DNA from 4 places in the Janthinobacterium sp. HH106 genome. Region 3 is predicted to be linked to each of the others. Evidence: predicted binding sites of a transcription regulator. Region 3 holds the regulator's gene; each other region holds the start of a gene.
The links. Region 3 encodes sigma-54, which starts transcription at its own class of promoters, with help from an activator protein. Its sites were predicted from a motif close to TGGCANGNAANCTGCTTT; they were not measured.
Positions count from the first base shown of each region.

Region 1: a site for sigma-54 is predicted at 1,141-1,158, ahead of JAB8_RS09360 (urease accessory protein UreD). Genes of this name have one in related genera too.
Region 2: a site for sigma-54 is predicted at 1,287-1,304, ahead of JAB8_RS04500 (EDSAP-1 family PEP-CTERM protein). Genes of this name have one in related genera too.
Region 4: a site for sigma-54 is predicted at 2,023-2,040, ahead of urtA (urea ABC transporter substrate-binding protein). Genes of this name have one in related genera too.

Region 1 is NZ_LRIC01000017.1:59,325-62,510, forward strand. It holds gene JAB8_RS09355 (GGDEF domain-containing response regulator) at 1-1,058, shown strand, start outside; gene JAB8_RS09360 (urease accessory protein UreD) at 1,212-2,054, shown strand; gene JAB8_RS09365 (urease subunit gamma) at 2,096-2,398, shown strand; gene JAB8_RS09370 (urease subunit beta) at 2,429-2,758, shown strand; gene ureC (urease subunit alpha) at 2,760-3,186, shown strand, end outside.
Region 2 is NZ_LRIC01000008.1:38,110-41,295, forward strand. It holds gene JAB8_RS04495 (glycosyltransferase) at 1-1,189, shown strand, start outside; gene JAB8_RS04500 (EDSAP-1 family PEP-CTERM protein) at 1,378-2,358, shown strand; gene JAB8_RS04505 (EDSAP-1 family PEP-CTERM protein) at 2,467-3,186, shown strand, end outside.
Region 3 is NZ_LRIC01000073.1:81,337-84,522, reverse strand. It holds gene JAB8_RS27105 (enoyl-CoA hydratase/isomerase family protein) at 1-114, opposite strand, end outside; gene raiA (ribosome-associated translation inhibitor RaiA) at 246-605, opposite strand; gene JAB8_RS27095 (RNA polymerase factor sigma-54) at 675-2,153, opposite strand; gene lptB (LPS export ABC transporter ATP-binding protein) at 2,158-2,913, opposite strand; gene lptA (lipopolysaccharide transport periplasmic protein LptA) at 2,913-3,186, opposite strand, start outside.
Region 4 is NZ_LRIC01000045.1:78,243-81,428, forward strand. It holds gene urtB (urea ABC transporter permease subunit UrtB) at 1-580, opposite strand, end outside; gene urtA (urea ABC transporter substrate-binding protein) at 718-1,971, opposite strand; gene JAB8_RS17145 (DUF4349 domain-containing protein) at 2,157-2,945, opposite strand; gene JAB8_RS17150 (transglutaminase family protein) at 2,962-3,186, opposite strand, start outside.

The DNA of each region.
Region 1 (3,186 bases), on a different contig from region 3:
AATTCCAGATCCTGCTGCAGGACGATGCCCTGCTGGGACGTACCCTGGGGCTGGCGCAAACCATCCTGGCCGGCTTGCGCGAAGAATTGAGTGTTGACGGCGAGCGCCTGGCGCTGACCACCAGCATCGGCATCGCCATGTGCCCGGCAGACGGCGACAGCCTCGACGACGTGCTGCGCCACGCCGACACGGCCCTCGTGCGCGCCAAGGAAATGGGGCGCGACCATTACGCCTTCTTCACGGAGCGCATGGGCAGCGATATCCGCGCCCGCCTGGCCATGCAGCAGCAGTTGCGCGGCGCCATCGGCCGCGACGAATTCGAAGTGCATTACCAGCCGCAGATGTGCTTGCGCACGGGCGCCATGCTGGGTGCGGAAGCGTTATTGCGGTGGAATAACCCTGTGCTGGGCAAGGTGCCGCCCGGCCTGTTCATTGCGCTGGCCGAGGAATATGGCTTGATCACGGCTATCGGAGAATGGGTGCTTGAAAGCGTGTGCGCGCAGATCCGCGTGTGGCACGATGCGGGCCTGGGCAGCATCAAGGTGGCCGTCAACCTGTCCGGCAAGCAGTTCGCGCAGGACCGCACGGTGCCCTTCGTCGAGGCGGCCCTGCGCAAGTACGGCATCGCGCCCGCCTGCCTGGGCATCGAGATCACGGAAAGCACGGTGATGGGCGACCCGGACAAGGCCGTGGCGGCCCTCACGCGCCTGAAGGACATCGGCGTGGGCATTTCGCTCGACGACTTCGGCACCGGCTATTCCAGCCTCGGTTACCTGAAGCGCTTTCCCATCGACGTGCTGAAGATCGACAAATCCTTCGTCGACGACGTCACCACCAGCAGCAGCGACGCGGCCATCGCCCGTTCCGTCATCTCGCTGGCGCACAACCTCGACATGCGCGTCATCGCCGAAGGCGTGGAAACGCGCGAGCAGGTCGCCTTCCTGACGGAACACGGCTGCGATGAAATGCAGGGCTATTATTTCAGCCGCCCCCTGGGCGCGGCACTGTTTACGGCCTTGCTGCGCGAACGGCGCACCCTGGCCATGGCCGAGGCATAAGCGCCGCGGTGCGGTCGCTGCACCATGCCGGTGCATTCGCTGCAACGCGGTGCACGATTCTCACGTTTCCTTCACCTGATGCTGGCACATATCCTGCTTAGGTAATCGCTTATTTACGCGATTGCCCGCATGCCAGACAGCAGCCACCCAGTCATGCCTCCACCAGCCAGCGCACACGGCGCCTGGCAGGCGCACCTGCGCCTGGGCTTCGCGCTGCACGATGGCGTCAGCCGCCTTGTCGAGCGCACGCACAGGGGCCCCCTGCGCGTGCAAAAGCCCCTGTATCCGGAAGGCGGTGCCGTCTGCCACGCCATCATCATCCATCCGCCCGGCGGCGTGGTGGGCGGCGACCAGCTGGCCGTCGACGCCACGGCGGGCGAGGGCGCACACGCTTTGCTCACGTCGCCGGGCGCCGCCAAATGGTACCGCGCCAACGGCCATGTCTCGGGCCAGCACATCGTGCTGCGCGCGGGCAGCGGCGCCGCCATCGAGTGGCTGCCGCAGGAAAGCATTTTCTTCGACCAGGCCTGCGTGCGCCTGCGACATGAGGTGGACCTGGCGGCGGACGCCGGCTACATCGGCTGCGACATCGTTTGCCTGGGCCGCAGCGCCGCAGGCGAAATTTTTAATACGGGCAGCATCAGCCAGCAGGTGCAGATCCGCCGCGGCGGCAAGCTGCTGTGGTGGGAGCAGGGCGTGCTGGCTGCCGGCGGCGCCCTGATGGCCAGCCCGCTGGGATTGGGCGGACACACGGTATGCGCCACCCTGATCGCCGTCGGCCGGCCTGTTTCTTCCGCCGTACTGGCGGCCGTGCGCGACATCGCCGTGCCGGCCGGCGCCGCGTTTGGCGCCACGCACATGAAATCGCTGGTGGTGGTGCGCCTGCTGTGCGGCGACAGCGAGGCGGCGCGCCGCGTCATGCTGGCCGCCTGGCAGCTGCTGCGCCCCGCCATGCTGGGACGCGACGCCGTCGTGCCCCGCATCTGGAACACTTAGCATCTGGAACACTTAATCAGGAAAGAAGCGCAAGGAAAACCATGGACCTGACTCCCCGCGAAAAAGACAAGCTGCTCATTTTTACGGCCGCGCTGCTGGCCGAACGGCGCCTGGCGCGCGGCTTGAAATTGAATTACCCGGAAGCGGTGGCCCTGATTAGCGCCGCCATCATGGAAGGCGCGCGCGACGGCAAGTCGGTGGCGCAGCTGATGTCGGACGGCACCAAGATACTCTCGCGCGCCGACGTCATGGACGGCATCGCCGAGATGATCCCCGACATCCAGGTGGAAGCGACCTTCCCCGACGGTAGCAAGCTGGTGACCGTGCACCACCCGATACCGTAACCCTACAAGCGACATTGACAGGAGCCCCTCATGACCCCAGGCGAATACCAATTGGAAGAAGGCGAAATCAGCTTGAACGCGGGGCGCGCCACGGCCACCGTGGTGGTGGCCAACCGGGGCGACCGGCCCATCCAGGTCGGCTCGCACTTTCACTTTTTTGAAGTCAATCCGGCGCTGGCCTTCGAGCGCTGGCGTGCCTACGGCATGCGCCTCAATATCACGGCCGGCACGGCCGTGCGCTTCGAACCGGGCCAGCAGCGCACGGTGGAACTGGTGGCGCTGGCGGGCGAACGCAAGGTTTACGGCTTCAACGGCGAAGTGATGGGCGAACTGCAAGACACACCACCGGGAAAGGATTGAGATGGCCAGCATTCCCCGCAGCGCGTATGCCGAGATGTTCGGCCCCACCAAGGGCGACCGCATCCGCCTGGCCGACACGGAACTGTTCATCGAGATCGAGCATGACTACGCGATCTACGGCGAAGAAGTGAAATTCGGCGGCGGCAAGGTGATCCGCGACGGCATGGGCCAGTCGCAGCGCTGCGCGGCCGAAGTGATGGACACCGTCATCACGAATGCCGTCATCCTCGACCACTGGGGCATCGTGAAGGCCGACATCGGCCTGAAAAACGGTCTGATTTTCGGCATCGGCAAGGCGGGCAATCCCGATATCCAGCCCGGCGTGACCCTGGCCATCGGCGGCGCCACCGAGATCATCGCCGGCGAAGGCATGATCGTCACGGCCGGCGGCGTCGACACGCACATCCACTTCATCTGCCCGCAGCAGA
Region 2 (3,186 bases), on a different contig from region 3:
GGCCCATGTTGGCCGCCCACTGAGCCTGGCCCAGGGCCTGGACGAGGAAGCGTACGAAGTGCACTTTGCCTGCGCCGATGGGTATGACTTTTGTTTCAGGCAAGCCCACTTCCGCCGCTGGCGCATCGACAGCATTTCATCACTGCAATTTCTGCAGGCGCTGGCCCACGGCAAGCCCGTCTATACGGAAAGCACCTTGCATGCGTACGTGGAAGATGACTTGCGCCTGCTTAATGCAGCCCAGCCCGATCTCGTGATCGGCGACTTTCGCCTGTCGCTCTCCGTCAGCGCGCGCCTGCAGCACATTCCCTACATTACCGTCAGCAACGCCTACTGGAGTCCCTGGGTGCGCCAGCATTACACGGTGCCCAGCCTGCCCCTGACGGGCGTGCTGCCCATCTGGCTGGCCGATCCCCTGTTCCGCCTGATCCGCCCGCTGGCCTTCGCCTCGCATGCCGTCCCCCTGAACCGCGTGCGCCGACGCCATGGCCTGCCATCGCTGGGCAGCGACCTGCGGCGCATCTATACGGATGCCGACCGCACCTTGTACGCCGATATTCCCCAGCTGTTCCCGCCGCATGGCATGCCACCCACGCACGACTACCTGGGCCCCATCATCTGGGCGCCGCCGCTCGACTTGCCGGACTGGTGGCAGCGACCGGAACTGAGCAGCGGACGGCCGATCGTCTATGTCACGCTGGGCAGCTCGGGCCAGGGGCAATTGCTGCCGCGCGTGCTGCGCGCGCTGGCGCCCCTGCCCGTCACCGTGCTGGCGGCCACGGCCGGCACCATCCGCGTCGATGCCGTGCCGCCGAATGCCTATGTCGCGCCCTTTCTGCCGGGCGACGCGGCCGCCCGCCGCGCCAGCCTGGTGATCTGCAACGGCGGCAGCCCCACCAGCCAGCAGGCGCTGACGGCAGGCGTACCCGTCATCGGCATCGCCGGCAACCTCGACCAATTCCTCAACATGCACGGCATCGCGGGCGCCGGCGCCGGCCTGCTGCTGCGCGCCGACCGTTTCCAGGAAACCGCCTTGCGCCATGCCGCCACGCGCATGCTCGACGATGGCCGCGCCAGGTTGGCCGCGCGTCAACTGGCCACGGCCATGCGCGACTATGTGCCAGGGCAACGCTTGCTGCCCCATCTGCACGCCCTGCTGGGCTCGTCGCCCCGTGATAGCCAGCCTTGACGGGCGCCGTCGGTTTTTCTTACAACGCGTCCGGCAACACCTGCACTGTGTCAACAAAAGCACGCCAAGTCATTGATTTCAAAAGAACCTCATGCGTTGGCATGGAAGTCGCTTAAGTCTGGCCATGAGCACCTGCCGACAGGACTCAGGCAAGACTTCCAGACTCACTCAACCACGAGGTGAATGACATGAAACTTTCTAAACTGAAACTGCTCCCGGCAGCAGCGACACTGGCCATGCTGTGCGCGGCCGGTAGCGCACAAGCGGGCGCCTACGGCTATTCCTACAACAACATCTTCGGCCTGGTCATCGCCGTGCCGACGGGCCAGATCACGGTGGCCAACAGCACCACGATTTCGCGCAGCACGGCCACCCTGAACGGCGTGAGCGTCATCAACGGCGGCGCCGGTTCGCTCGACGCGCCGCGCGCCAACGTCGGGGCCGTCACCAAGGGCGAAAACGACTTCACCCAGCAAGGCCCCACTGGCACCTATTCGCGCGGCGATGCGCAGATCGTCAGCACGCAGTTCCCTTCGTTCCCGCCCGGCTCCACCTCCACCCAGGTGGTGAACGTGGCCGAAGCCCATCTGGGCGGCCCTGCCGGTACGGCCGATGCCTCCGGGCGCAATGGCTCGACCACAGGTTTTTCCGTCGATTTCGTCGTCGGTTCGCCCACGGCGACGCTGAGCTTTGACTTCCTGGCGTCGCCCTTCATGCAGGTCTTCCTGCAAAGCACGGTCGGCCAGTTGTCCACGGCCACGGCCAACCTGGTCGTCACCTTCACCATCACGGATGCGGCGGGCCTGACGGTGTTCAACTGGACGCCCGATGGCGTGATCGGCTCGGGCATCTTCGGTGGCACGGAAAACGCCGACGGCGCCAACCTGAACACCAGTCTGGCGACCAATTTCCTGACGCGCGGCAACCTGTTCACCTACGACCCTTCCGGCTGCGGCACGCCCACGGGCACGGGCGTGGGTACGGGCTGCGGCAGCAACTTCAGCTCCGTCAGCAATGCTTTAACGGCCGGCAACTACACCTTGACCTTGAATGCGGTGGAAAGCGTGGACCTGGTGAAACAGGCGGTGCCGGAACCTGGCACTCTGGCACTGCTGGGTCTGGGCCTGGCTGGCCTGGGCTATGCCCGCCGCCGCAAGGTTGCCGCCTGAACCAGGCAACAGGGGGATTTACAGGCGAGGGAGTCTCCTCGCCTTTTTTTATGTGGCAAGCCTGTCGGTTTTCCTTACAACGCGGCCGACCGGCAGATGAGGATTTTCATGACTACATTTTCTTGTACCCGCTTGTCAACGGCCTTGCTGGCCTTGCTGTTGCTGGGCAGCAGCGGCACTGCCGGCGCCGCCGCCTATGGCTATTCGTACACCAGCGTCTTTGGCCTCGTCATCAGCAACCCCACCGGCTCCACCACCTTGGTCAGCAATATCGACCTGTCGCGCACCACCGCCACGCTCAATGGCAGCAGCGTCATCCACGGCGGCAGCAACGAGATCGATGCGCAGCAAGCGACACGCGGCGCCGTCACCAAGGGGGAAAATGATTTTACGCAACAAGGCATGGGCACGGCCTCGTTTGCGCGCGGCGAGGCGCAGATCGTCACCTCGCAAATCCCCCCCTTTCCGCCAGGCTCGACCAGTACGCACACGGTGAATGCGGCGGAAACCTTCCTCACGGGCGGCGGCAGCGCCGACGCCTCGGGACGCAACGGTTCCAGTACCGCGATGACCGTCAATTTCGTCGTCGGCCAACCGGGCGCGACCCTGGCCTTCGACTTCCAGGCCCTGCCTTTCATGCAGTTGTACCTCGATGCCCTGGCCGGCACGGGCTCGGCGGCCACGACGAATATGGCGATGACGTTTACCATCATCGATGAACATGGCCAGATCGTCTTCAACTGGGCCCCCGACGGCAACCTGGGCTCCGGCATCCTGGGCGGCACCGAACTGGCCGACGCCGCCAGCCTCAATACAGGGTACGCGCAA
Region 3 (3,186 bases):
GGCCGCGCTCAGGGCGCGCACCATCTCCAGCGACAGGGAATTCAAGGCTTTCGGACGGTCGAGCACGATGTGGCCCGTGCGGTGGCGGATGGAAATCTGGACGAGGTCGCTCATGGCAGGCAGGAAAGAAGTGAAAGTGCAAACATTCTAGCGCCTGCGCGGCGAACATTGCGTTTCGCTGGACGCAAAAAAGGGCGCAATGTGCGCCCTTAGTTGATCACAGCCGGTTGAAAGTCGCGGGCCGCTTAGGCGGGGGCGAATTCTTCTTCCGAACTGTCTGGCAGATGCTTGATCGCCTCTTTACCGTGCCCTTGCACTTTGGTTTTGTATTTCATCACTTGCCTATCGAGCTTGTCGATCAGGGTATCGATCGCGGCATACAGGTCGTGTGCCAGGCTTTCCACATAGACAGTTTTGCCACTCAGACGCAGGTTGACTTCGGCCTTTTGGCGTTTTTCTTTCTCTTTGAGGTTGTCGACGGTCAGAATCACGGCGATATCGATAACTTGATCGAAATGACGTTTCACGCGCTCCAGCTTCGTTTGTACGTATTCACGGATGGCTGGTGTCACTTCGATATGATGTCCGCTGATGGTGAGATTCATACACACTCCTAAAGATGATCGGGTTCGTGCGGTCCATCGTATCCGGCCCGCAGAGGAACCGAAAAAAACTTACAAACACTTACGCAGGCTCACTGGCGGAATTTTTAACGCTTCCCGGTATTTGGCAACAGTACGTCGCGCAATCACCATGCCTTGTTCCCCCAGCATGTCCGCAATCTTACTGTCGGATAAAGGATTTTTAGGGTCTTCTGCTCCTGTCAGTTGCACGATCAATGCCCGTATCGCCGTCGATGACGCTTCGCCCCCCGCTTCGGTGGCGACGTGGCTACCAAAGAAATATTTCAACTCGAACATGCCGTGCGGGGTCAGCATGTACTTTTGAGTTGTTACCCGCGAGATAGTACTCTCGTGTAAACCCAGTGTATCAGCTATTTCACGGAGCACAAGGGGGCGCATGGCAACAGCCCCATGCGAGAAAAAGTTCTTTTGTCTTTCTACTATCGCCTGCGCCACGCGCAGAATCGTGTCGAAGCGCTGGCGCATATTCTTGATCAGCCACTTGGCTTCCTGCAACTGTGCACCCATGGCACCCTCGCCCTTGCCCTGCTTGAGCAAGTTGGCGTACATGGCATTGACGCGCAGGCGCGGCATGACGTCGTTGTTCAGGGTCACTTGCCAGCCATTGCGCGCGCGCTTGACGACGACGTCGGGCACCACGTAATCGGACACGTCCGCAGCGAACACGGCGCCCGGATGCGGGTTGCACTGGCGAATTACCGTCTGCGCTTCACGCAAGTCTTCATCGTCGCAATCGAGGGCTTTTTTCAGCTTGTTGAAATCGCGCTGGGCAAACCAGGCCAGGTGCTTTTCCACGATGACGAGGGCCATGCGCCGCGTCACCATGGCGATGTGCGGCAAGCGCTTGATTTGCAGCGCCAGGCATTCGGACGCATTGCGCGCGCCCACGCCCGGTGGATCGAAACTTTGCAGCAGCGACAAGGCCGTGCGCATCTCGTCGGCATCGATTTCCAGCTCTTCCGGCAGGCGCGCCAGGATGTCGTCGAGCGACTCTTCCAGGTAGCCATTGTCGTCGAGCGCGTCGATGATCAGCTCGACCAGCGCGCGGTCGCGCAATTCGAGCACCGTCACGCGCATCTGCTCCATCAGGTGTTCGCGCAGGGTGCAGTGATGGGCCTCCAGTTGCGGGCGGGAATCTTCGTCGTCGGGCGCCTTGCCCCGGCTCGCCTCGCTCCAGTCGCTGTCGCCGCCATCCGCGGCGGCCGGGCCCTCGCCCGCCTCGCCGTCAAAGGTTTCCGCTTCGGCCGGCGCCGCGGGCGCCTCCTGGCCTGGCGGCTGGGGCGGCGCTTCGGCCGGCGCGGCCGTGGAGCTCAAGGCCCCGTCGGACAGCAGGCGCAGCGAACGGTCGAGCGGATCGTCGAGGCGCTCGAGCAAGGGATTGTCCGTCAGCAGTTGCTCGAGTTCCTGGTGCAATTCCAGAGTAGACAATTGCAACAGGCGTATCGATTGCTGCAACTGCGGCGTCAGTGCCAGGTGCTGCGAAGTGCGCAGCTGCAATGATTGTTTCATTGGCTTACATGCGGAAGTGTTCGCCCAGATAGACCCGGCGTACCGACTCGTTCGCGATGATGTCGTCGGGGCGTCCCGACGCCAGTACCGAGCCCTGGTTGATGATGTAGGCACGGTCGCAAATACCCAGCGTCTCGCGCACATTATGATCGGTGATCAGCACGCCGATATTGCGCTCCTTCAAGAAGCGCACGATGCGCTGGATCTCGATCACGGCGATCGGGTCGACGCCGGCGAACGGTTCGTCGAGCAGCACGAAACGGGGATCGGTGGCCAGGGCGCGGGCGATTTCCACGCGGCGGCGCTCGCCGCCCGACAGGGACAGCGCCTGGTTCTCGCGCAACTTTTCAATCTGCAAGTCGGCCAGCAGTTTATCCAGGCGTTCCTCGATCTCGGCCTTCTTCAAAGGACGGCCTTCGACGGTCTGGATTTCCAGCACGGCGCGGATATTGTCTTCCACCGTCAGCTTGCGGAACACGGACGCCTCCTGCGGCAGATACGACAGGCCCATCTGTGCGCGGCGGTGGATCGGCAGGCTGGAAATGTCCACGCCGCTGATGTCGATGCTGCCGCCATCCGACGGCACCAGGCCGACGATCATGTAGAACGAGGTGGTCTTGCCTGCGCCGTTCGGGCCCAGCAGCCCCACCACTTCGCCGCATTCGACTTGCAGCGAGACATCATGCACGACTTGCCGCTTGCCATAGGTTTTCTGCAGTCCGCGAACGATCAGGGTGCTGCCGCAACGGGTATTGTCCATTATTTCGTTCCTGGCACAGGTGTGGCAGGCGCTTTCTCCGCCGCGGGCGCCTTGGTCTTCGGCTGGATCACCATGCGCACGCTGCCGCCGTCGGAGGTGCTGGTGCCGCTGTCGGAATTTTCCATCTTGAATACTTCCTTGCGGCTGTCATACGAGATGAAGGCGCCATTGGCCACGTCGGTCACTTTCGTGCCTTCCAGGCGCGTCAGCTTGGCCTTGGAAAACAGTTTCACCACTTCCGTCTTGTTGTCGTATTCCACGCGCTCCGCTTCG
Region 4 (3,186 bases), on a different contig from region 3:
GGCGCGCATCGCTGCTGCCCGCCAGCGCCTGCACGGCGGCCTTGCGCGTGGCGGCGTCGGGTGCATGCAGGTTGGCGCTGGCGATCAGCACTTGCAATAGTTGTTGAATTTCAGCGTCGCTTTCCCGCGCCAGCGCGGTGCGGATCAGGGGGAGCTGCGCGGGGTCGACCGCCTTTTGCAAGGCTTGCGCGGCGGCCAGGCGGGCGCTGCGCTCCGGCGCCAGCAACTGCAAACCCGACAAGGCGCCTGCCACGGCCGCGCGCAAGCGGTTGTTGACCATCACGCCATCGATGCCGTCGGGCATCGGCACGTTCCGGCCGATTGCCGGGTCAACCGCCTGCTCGCCGTCAACGATGTACACCTTGCCGTCGGGCGCGGCGTACAAGGCGTCGTCCTGCAGCGCTTGCAGCACCTTGGCAGCCTCGGGCGTGGCCAGGGCGGCTATCTGCGCCACGGCGGCGACCCTGGCGTCGGGATCGTCGCCGGCCAGCGGCTTGAGCAGGTCGGGAGGGATGGCGGCCTGCGCCAGCGAGGATAGCAACAGGCAGGCGAGGACCAGCAGTTTGGGGAGAAGCTGCATGTGCATGGATTCCATGTAGTAAAGCCGATGTCTTGATAGGTATCCTTCCCCCAAAGACAAGGACAGGGGTCAGACCCGCCGGGTCTGACCCCAGCTCTTTGCCTGGGGTTGCGGCGACGAATCGACGCGCAAGCTTTTTACAGCTTCTGCTTGCCCTCATTACCCTTGATATACGGGCTCCACGGCTGGGCGCGTATCGGTTCCTTGGTTTTCCACACGACATTGAATTGCCCATCGGCCTTGATCTCGCCGATCATCACGGGCTTGTGCAAGTGGTGGTTCGTTGCATCCATGGTCAGGGTGAAGCCCGATGGCGCCTTGACGCTCTGGCCCGCCATGGCGGCGATCACCTTGTCCGTGTCCGTCGATTTCGCCTTTTCCACGGCTTGCGCCCACATGTGGATGCCCACATAGGTCGCTTCCATCGGGTCGTTCGTCACCACCGAACCCGCGTTCGGCAGCTTTTGCGCCACCGCATACGCCTTCCACTGCTTGATGAAGGCGGTATTTACCGGATTCTTGACGGATTCAAAATAATTCCACGCCGCCAGGTGACCGAGCAAGGGCTTGGTATCGATGCCGCGCAGCTCTTCCTCGCCCACGGAAAACGCGACGACGGGCACGTCCGTGGCTTTCAGGCCCGCATTGCCCAGCTCCTTGTAGAACGGCACGTTCGAATCGCCATTGATGGTGGAAATGACGGCCGTCTTGCCGCCCGTGGAAAACTTCTTGATGTTGGCGACGATGGTTTGATAGTCGGCATGGCCGAACGGCGTGTAGACCTCGCTGATATCGCTGTCCTTGACTCCCTTGCTTTTCAAAAAGGCGCGCAGGATCTTGTTGGTGGTGCGCGGATACACGTAATCCGTGCCCAGCAGCACGAAACGCTTGGCCCCGCCGCCATCTGTGCTCATCAGGTATTCGACGGCGGGGATCGCCTGCTGGTTGGGCGCGGCGCCCGTATAAAACACATTCTTTTCCAGCTCCTCGCCCTCGTATTGCACCGGGTAAAACAGCAGGCTGTTGAGTTCCTTGAAGACGGGCAAAACCGACTTGCGCGACACGGACGTCCAGCAGCCGAATACCACGGCCACCTTGTCTTGCGCTACCAGTTGTCTCGCTTTTTCCGCGAACAAAGGCCAGTTCGACGCGGGGTCGACGACGACGGCTTCCAGCTTCTTGCCCAGCAAGCCACCCTTGGCATTGATCTCGGCAATCGTCATCAGCGCCACATCCTTGAGCGACGTTTCTGAAATGGCCATGGTGCCCGACAGGGAGTGCAAGATGCCGACCTTGATCGTATCGGCGGCCAGGGCTGCCTGCATATAAGTGGACGTGGCCAGGGCGAATGCGCCGGCGGCGGCCGCTTTCAGGATGATGCGTCGTGACATGGGGACTCCTGTGATGGGTTCGTGGGGTCGAGCTGGGCCTGCCATGTTGTTAAAGCAGAATGCGTGCCAGCGCCTACAGCTGTCCGCCATGGTGCACGCGGCGCTCGCCGCACGAAAAAAAACCTGGCTGCACAAGGACTGTGCAGCCAGGTTTCAAATTGCCGTAAAACGGTGCGCCGGAGGCTTTAATCCTTGCGCGGCAAGCCTCTCAAGCGGCGCCAGCCCTTGCGGCCCAGCGGGAACAGCAGCACGAAAGCGATCAGCCACGGCAGGATGTAAGCCATGGCCGTGATGGCGTTGGCCACGCCTTCCGACAGGTTGTCCGTGAAATTGCCCAACGCACGCTTGACGGGCCGCCAGAACGATTGCTTGCCTTCAGCGCTGATCATTACGTTCAGCAAGTCCGTGTCGATGCGCTGCATTAATAGCGCATTGGCCGCCGTCGCCTGCTCCAGCTCCACTTGCACGTTGGCCAGCTCCTTCGTCACCTTGATCAGGGCGTCGACGTTCGCGCCAGAGCGCTTTTCCAGGTCTTGCAGCTGCGCCTGGTACTGTTTCAGCATCTCCAGGCGCTTCTTGCTGTCGAGCACAGGACGGCCCAGGTCTTCCACCTTGGTGCCCTGGCTGGTGACGTCGCCATCGGCCGCGACCAGCGCGACGAGCTTTTTGATGCCGGCCGGCTTGGCGCGCATGCTGATGCGCGCATGCACGTAGCGGCCGCTGTCGAGGCTGGAATCGAGCAGCAGACAGCCGTTTTCCGTATCGGCCTTGCAGGCGGCGACCACTTTTTCATACAGGGGCCGCACTTGCGCCTCGCTCGTATCGACGCTGACATTGTGTTCATAGGCAAGAAACTCGCTGCCTTTTTCCTTGCCATCGAGACGCGCGGCGCTCGATTGCCCGCCGCTCTCGCCCTTGCCGCCGCAACCGGCCAGCAACATCAGGCCGAACAGACCAAGATACACTTTTTTCATGATTTCTTTCTTGAAATTATTTTTTCAGCGGCAACAATTCGATATCGGGCAAGTGCGCGGCCACGTCCTGCACCGTGGCATGGCAGGTCAGCGAGGCGATCACCTGGGGCAGCGGTGCCGGCCAGATTTCCGGCAGATCGCGCTCTTCCGGCGCCAGCACGGGAAAGGCCAGCTGTTCCTGCGGCGGCGTGAAGGCGGCCGCGACACCAGGCTTGTTGCCGCGCGCATCGATGCGGTACCA